2 regions of the Micromonospora sp. WMMD754 genome follow, and region 1 is predicted to be linked to the other one. Evidence: predicted binding sites of a transcription regulator. Region 1 holds the regulator's gene; the other holds the start of a gene.

Region 1 (3,287 bases):
CCCGACTGCCGGACATGCCCTGGTTCAAGCAGTGGCTGCGCCGCCGCGCCGCCGCCAGCCGGCCGCCCGCTCCGGTAAGGGTGGGCGACTGACCTCGGCCGGGTCGGATCGGCCGCACGGCGGATCCGGCCCGGCCAACGGTTGTCAAATTGATTCCGGGAAGGTCTACCACTGCTCCGCCCAACCGCGTTAACGTGTCGCCCCAGCAGCCAGGGTCCGCGGGTGGCCGGTGCCCCCGCCAGCGCAAGCGGAAGGTCGGCCGGTGAGCGTGCAGGAAGAGACGTTTCACGGCTTCGCCAACCCGGTCGACCCCTCGCCCGCCGAGCTGCGGGCCTGGGCCTACCAGCCCGACTCGGTGCCGCTGAGTTCGATGCCGCCGGACTGGGACCTCCTGGTCGCCGGTGACCACCTGGTGCAGACCCTGTTCGACCTGGCCATGGACCGCTCCTGCCCGGCCCGCCGGTTCGCGCTGCACTGCCTCTACATCTACGCCGCCGACGGCATCCGGACGAACTTCCGGGCCCACCCGAAGCGCCGCGTCCGGAAGCTGGTGGAGCAGGCCGAGCGGGCCGGCGACGACCTGATGCGCAACTGGGCGCACAACAGCCGGGTCCTGCTCGCCCGCCCGGATCTCTTCGTCTACCGCGACTGGTGCGAGGGCGGCCTGGTCCGGGAGAACCGCCGCCTCTGACGGCGAACGGGCCGGGACCCCCCGTGGGTCCCGGCCCGCACGTCGACGGATCGTCAGGTCGACCCGCCCTGCTTCCTGCGCCGCTCGTCGTCCCTCGCCCGGTCCACGCCGTGGTCCGTCTGGTCGGCGAAGCGCCCTTCCTTGACCTTGTCGCTGAAACGACCCTCGGTGACCCGGTCGAATCGCTCCCGGACGTTCTCGGCCACCTTCTCCAGCCGTTCCTCCGCCCGCTCCGCCACCTTCTTCGCCGGTTCCGCCATGGCTCCCCCCGCCAGCCCGGAGTGCGATTTAGGGGCTTTTGCCCTGCTGAGAAGCGTAGTGGACCGCGCCCCTGTCGCACCGCGCTTTCCCCAACCCCGCCGGAGGTCGGCGCGGGAACGGCGAAGGCCGGCGCGCGCCCCGGGCGGGGGCGGCGCCGGCCCTCGTGCGGTCAGCGGTCGGGGGTGCGGCGGGGTCGCCAGACGACGAGCGCGGTCGAGGTGCGGTTGGTGGGCACCAGGTCGCCACGGGGAAAGCCACCGAGCGACTCCAGTTCGGCGATCCGCCGGTACGCGGCGTCCAACTCCGCCTCCAGCCGGGCCACCCTCCGTTGCGCCTCCTCCAGCAGGCGCTCCAGCCCGATGATCCGCTTGACCCCGGCCAGGTTGATCCCGTCGTCCTGGCTGAGCCGCTGCACCTCGCGCAGCAGCACCACGTCCCGGACGCTGTAGCGGCGACCGCCACCGGCCGCCCGGCCCGGCTGGACCAGCCCCAACCGGTCGTACTGGCGCAGTGTCTGGGGGTGCATGCCCGCCATCCGCGCGGCCACCGAAATCATCAGAACCTTGGCCTCGTAGGCCGGGTCACCCGCGCCGACGTACTCCTCCGACATGCCCGCTCACCTCCGCTGCCGCCGTCAACCGAACCGACGTACCCGCGCGTCCAGATGTTCCCGCGCGGCGGGCGGGGTCTGCTCCGCGAAGGTCTCCAAGGCCGCCCGCGCCTCGTCCGACACCTTCGCCGGGACCACCACGTCGAGCGTGACCAGCAGGTCACCGGCGCGGCCGTCCTTGCGTACGACGCCCTTGCCACGGGCGCGCAGCACCCGTCCGCTGGGCGTACCCGGCGGCACCCGCAGGGTCACCGTGCCGTCCAGGGTCGGCACCCGCAGATCGGTGCCGAACACCGCCTCGGCGTACGTGATCGGGACGTTCAGGGTGAGATCGTCCCCGGTACGCCCGAACAGCTCGTCCGGGCGGACTTTAACGTGCACGAACAGGTCGCCCGCCGGACCGCCCCGCTCACCCGGCTCGCCCCGGCCGGCCAGCCGGATCCGCTGCCCGTCGGCCACCCCGGCCGGGAAGCGCACGTTCAGCGTGCGGGTCTTGGTGACCCCGCCGGTGCCGTGGCACTCCGGGCACTTCTCCTCGACGATCGTGCCCACGCCCTGGCAGTTGCGGCACGGCTCGGAGAAGCTGAACGACCCCTGGTTGCGGGTGGTCACGCCGGCGCCGTGGCAGACCGGGCACGCCACCGGCTGGGTGCCGGGCTTCGCGCCGTTGCCGTGACACGTGTCGCAGACGCCCGGCGCGCGCAACGTCAGCGGCAGGGTGACGCCGCGGACCGCGTCGGAGAAGTCCAGCGCCACCTCGGCCTCGACGTCCCGACCCCGGGCCGGACCGCGCGGACGCGCCGCACCGCCGCCACCGCCGCCGCCGCCGGAGAAGATCGTGCTGAACAGGTCGGTGAAGCCACCGCCGCCGAAGCGGGTGTCGCCGCCGCCACCGCCGAACAGGTCGGAGACGTCGAACGGCGCGCCGCCCGGCTGGCCCGCACCGCGGGCGTTGCGCCGGAAGGCGCCCGAGCCGAACAGCGACCGCATCTCGTCGTACTCGCGCCGCTTCTTCTCGTCGCCGAGCACCGCGTACGCCTCGGAGACGGTCTTGAACCGCTCCTCGGCCCTGGGGTCACCGGGGTTGTGGTCCGGGTGCGACTCCCGGGCCAACTTCCGGTACGACTTCTTGATCTCGTCCGAGGAGGCGGACTTGTCCACGCCCAACGCGGCGTAGTAGTCCTTCTCGATCCAGTCCTTGGAACTCACCGGTCCACCCCCTTCCACGGGTCCGATCCCGGTCGTCCCGCCCGCCCGACAGGGGCGGACGGGACGTCACGGGTGGGCACTACTCCGGGTCCGCGACCGCGACCAGAGCCGGCCGCAGCAGGCGCTCGCCGAGCTGGTAGCCCCGGCGCATGACCTGCACGCAGGTCGGCTCGGTGACGTCGGCGGAGGTCTGGTGCGCCACCGCCTCGTGCCGGGTCGGGTCGAACGGGTCGCCCTGCTCGCCGAACGCGGTCAGGCCGAACTTGCCGAGCGCGGCGGTGAGCTGATCGGCCACACTGCCGAACGGTCCCACCAGGTCGCCGTGCTCGCGGGCCCGGTCCAGGTCGTCCAGGATCGGCAGCAGCGCGGTGAGCACCGTGCCGGTGGCCTGCTCCTGGACCAGGCTGCGGTCCCGGTCGACCCGCTTGCGGTAGTTGGCGTACTCCGCCGAGACCCGCTGGAGGTCGCGGGTGCGCTCCTCCAGGTCCCCGCGGAGGGCCTCCAGCTCGGCGCCGA
Region 2 (3,287 bases), 3.2 Mb from region 1:
CACCGCATTCGGTGAGGTCGGCGCCGCGGCGAACAACCCCTCGCTGCTCATCACCCAGTTCCCGAACCAGGTGCAGCGCAACCAGCCGTTCACGCTCCGGGTCACCACGAAGAACCTGGTGCGGGACCGCTTCCTCGCCGCCGGTCAGGGTGGCTACTACCTGGAGAGCTCGCTGCTCAACGGCCAGGGTCTGGTGCGCGGCCACTTCCACACCGCCTGTCGGATGCTCGGCAGCACCCGGCAGCCCCCGAACCCGCAGGACGTGCCCGCGTTCTTCGTCGCGACCGAGGACGGCCGGGGCGGATCCCAGCCGGACGACGTGCTGATCCAGATCCCGGGCCTGCCGGAGTCCGGCCTGGCGCAGTGCTCGGTCTGGGCCGGTGACGGCTCGCACCGCATCCCGATGATGGAGCGGGCCAACCAGACCCCCGCCATCGACGTGGTGCGCATCCAGGTCAACTGACCCGATCCACCGACGGCCGGAGCCGCCCGGGACCCCTCCCGGGCGGCTCCGGCCGTCGGTGCGTCCGAGTCGTCGATCAAGGAGTTGGCGTCCCGGCCCGCGCCGACTCCCGACGCGAACTCCTTGATCAACGGAGGGGGGCGGGTGGGCGGGAAAATTGGTGCCGGTGGGATCGGGGGGCGTGAAAATTGTCGACCTGGAAAAAGTCGACGGGGCCACGCCGATTTCTCAGCGTGACCCCGGGATGCCCGACGGTGAACCGGGAGGGTTCAGCGGTTCTTGTAGGCCTCGACGACCGAGACCGGGATGCGACCCCGCTCGGAAATCTCGTAGCCGTTCTTGGTGGCCCATTCGCGGATGGCGCGGTTCTGCTCGCGGTCCATTCCCGAGGTGCTCGGCCGTGTCGCGCGCCGGACCGCCCGGCCGGCGTCCGCCGGGCCGCGACCGATCCGCCTGCCAGCGCTGATGTACGGGTCCAGCGCCTTACGCAGGACACCGGCGTTCTCGTCGGAGACGTCGATCGTGTAGGCCACGCCGTCCAGGCTGAACTCGACGGTCCGATCGGCCTTTCCGCCGTCGAGGTCGTCGGTCAGAACGGTGATTACTTTCCTTGCCATCGCCATTACTCCCTGTGTCGGGCGGGGTGTGGCTAAGAGTTTGACCTACCAAGCGGTAATTTCGCAACAATACCCGACTCCTTCCATTCGGCGGGTCGCGTAAACGGCGGCGCGGCAAATGGGTCGACAGGCGGGAGGGGCGGCGCGGGGGGCGTGGGCGTGGCGTGGGTCACAAGCCGGAACAAGGGGCACGGTTTGTTACTTGAGCCAGACACGCTCAACTAACGTGATGGCAGGTGTTCGATGGCAACTCTTCCGGTACTTCCCCTGACCGACGCCGTCCTGCTGCCCGGGATGGTCGTCCCGGTGACCCTCGACCCGACCACCCAGGCCGCGGTCGACGCGGCCCGGGCCACCGGCGACAGGCAACTCCTGGCCGTGCCCCGCATCGACGGCGAGTACGGCTCCGTCGGCGTGGTCGCCACCATCGAGAAGGTCGGCCGGCTGCCCGACGGTGAGCCGGCCGCCGTGGTGCGCGGTCTCGCCCGTGCCCGCATCGGCTCCGGCGTACCCGGCCCCGGCGCGGCCCTCTGGGTCGAGGCGACCGCCCTCGACGAGCCCGCCCCCGCCGGCCGGGCCCGGGAACTGGCCCGCGAGTACCGGGCGCTGATGACCTCGGTGCTCCAGCAACGCGGCGCCTGGCAGGTCATCGACGCCATGGAGCGGATGACCGACCTCTCCGAGCTGGCCGACTCGGCCGGCTACGCGCCCTGGCTCAGCCTGGCGCAGAAGACCGAGCTGCTCGCCGCGCCGGACGTCACCGCCCGCCTCGAGCTGCTGGTCGGCTGGGTGAAGGAGCACCTGGCCGAGCAGGAGGTCACCGAGCAGATCACCAGCGACGTCCGCGAAGGGCTGGAGAAGTCCCAGCGCGAGTTCCTGCTCCGCCAGCAGCTCGCCGCGATCCGCAAGGAACTGGGCGAGGACGAGCCGGACGGCTCCGCCGACTACCGCTCCCGGGTCGAGTCCGCGGACCTGCCCGAGAAGGTGCGCGAGGCGGCGCTGCGCGAGGTCGGCAAGCTGGAGCGGGCCAGCGACGCCTCACCGGAGGCGGGCTGGATCCGTACCTGGCTCGACACCGTCCTCGAGATGCCGTGGAACACGCGTACCGAGGACAACACCGACCTGGCCGCGGCGCGGGCGGTGCTCGACGCCGACCACGCCGGGCTGACCGACGTGAAGGACCGCATCCTGGAGTACCTCGCGGTGCGCAACCGCCGCGCGGAGCGCAACCTCGGCGTGGTCGGCGGTCGCGGCTCCGGCGCGGTGCTCGCCCTCGCCGGCCCGCCCGGCGTCGGCAAGACCAGCCTCGGCGAGTCGGTCGCGCGGGCGCTCGGGCGTACCTTCGTCCGGGTCTCGCTCGGCGGCGTCCGCGACGAGGCGGAGATCCGGGGCCACCGGCGCACCTACGTCGGCGCGCTGCCCGGCCGGATCGTGCGGGCCCTGCGGGAGGCCGGCTCGATGAACCCGGTAGTGCTGCTCGACGAGGTCGACAAGCTCGGCGTGGGCTACTCCGGCGACCCGGCGGCGGCCCTGCTGGAGGTGCTCGACCCGGCGCAGAACCACACCTTCCGCGACCACTACCTCGAGGTCGACCTCGACCTGTCCGACGTGTTGTTCCTGGCCACCGCCAACGTGGTGGAGTCGATCCCCGGCCCGCTGCTGGACCGGATGGAGCTGGTCGGCCTGGACGGTTACACCGAGGACGAGAAGGTGGCGATCGCGCGGGACCACCTGCTGCCCCGGCAGCGGGAGCGGGCCGGGCTCACCGCCGAGGAGGTGACCGTCGCCGACGAGGCGCTGGCGCTGATCGCGGGTGAGTACACCCGGGAGGCCGGGGTCCGGCAGCTCGAACGGGCGCTCGCCAAGATCCTGCGCAAGGTGACCGTGGCGTTGGCGTCCGACCCGGCGCCGGTCCGGGTCGACACCGGCAACCTGGCCCGCTACCTGGGCCGGCCCAAGTTCACCCCGGAGTCGGCCGAGCGGACGGCGGTGCCCGGCGTGGCGACCGGCCTGGCGGTCACCGGCGCCGGCGGCGACGTGCTCTTCATCGAGGCGACCAGCATGGAGGGCGAGCCGGGGCTGACCCTCACCGGTCAGCTCGGCGACGTGATGAAGGAGTCGGCGCACATCGCGCTGTCGTACCTGCGCTCCAACGGTCGACGGCTCGGCATCGACCCGAACGCGCTCGCCGGGCGGCGGATCCACGT

The links. Region 1 encodes HspR, which represses chaperone genes until heat shock. Its sites were predicted from a motif close to TTGAGTNNNNNNNACTCAA; they were not measured.
Region 2: the regulator HspR is predicted to act here: its motif matches at 1,283-1,301, upstream of lon (endopeptidase La).

What each region holds. Positions count from the first base shown of each region.
Region 1 is NZ_CP186058.1:2,150,920-2,154,206, reverse strand. Features, by position in the region: gene ACN27B_RS10390 (cation:proton antiporter) at 1-92, shown strand, start outside; gene ACN27B_RS10385 (hypothetical protein) at 263-691, shown strand; gene ACN27B_RS10380 (hypothetical protein) at 745-951, opposite strand; gene ACN27B_RS10375 (heat shock protein transcriptional repressor HspR) at 1,122-1,562, opposite strand; gene dnaJ (molecular chaperone DnaJ) at 1,587-2,771, opposite strand; gene grpE (nucleotide exchange factor GrpE) at 2,851-3,287, opposite strand, start outside.
Region 2 is NZ_CP186058.1:5,646,696-5,649,982, reverse strand. Features, by position in the region: gene ACN27B_RS26555 (hypothetical protein) at 1-463, shown strand, start outside; gene ACN27B_RS26550 (histone-like nucleoid-structuring protein Lsr2) at 733-1,080, opposite strand; gene lon (endopeptidase La) at 1,324-3,287, shown strand, end outside.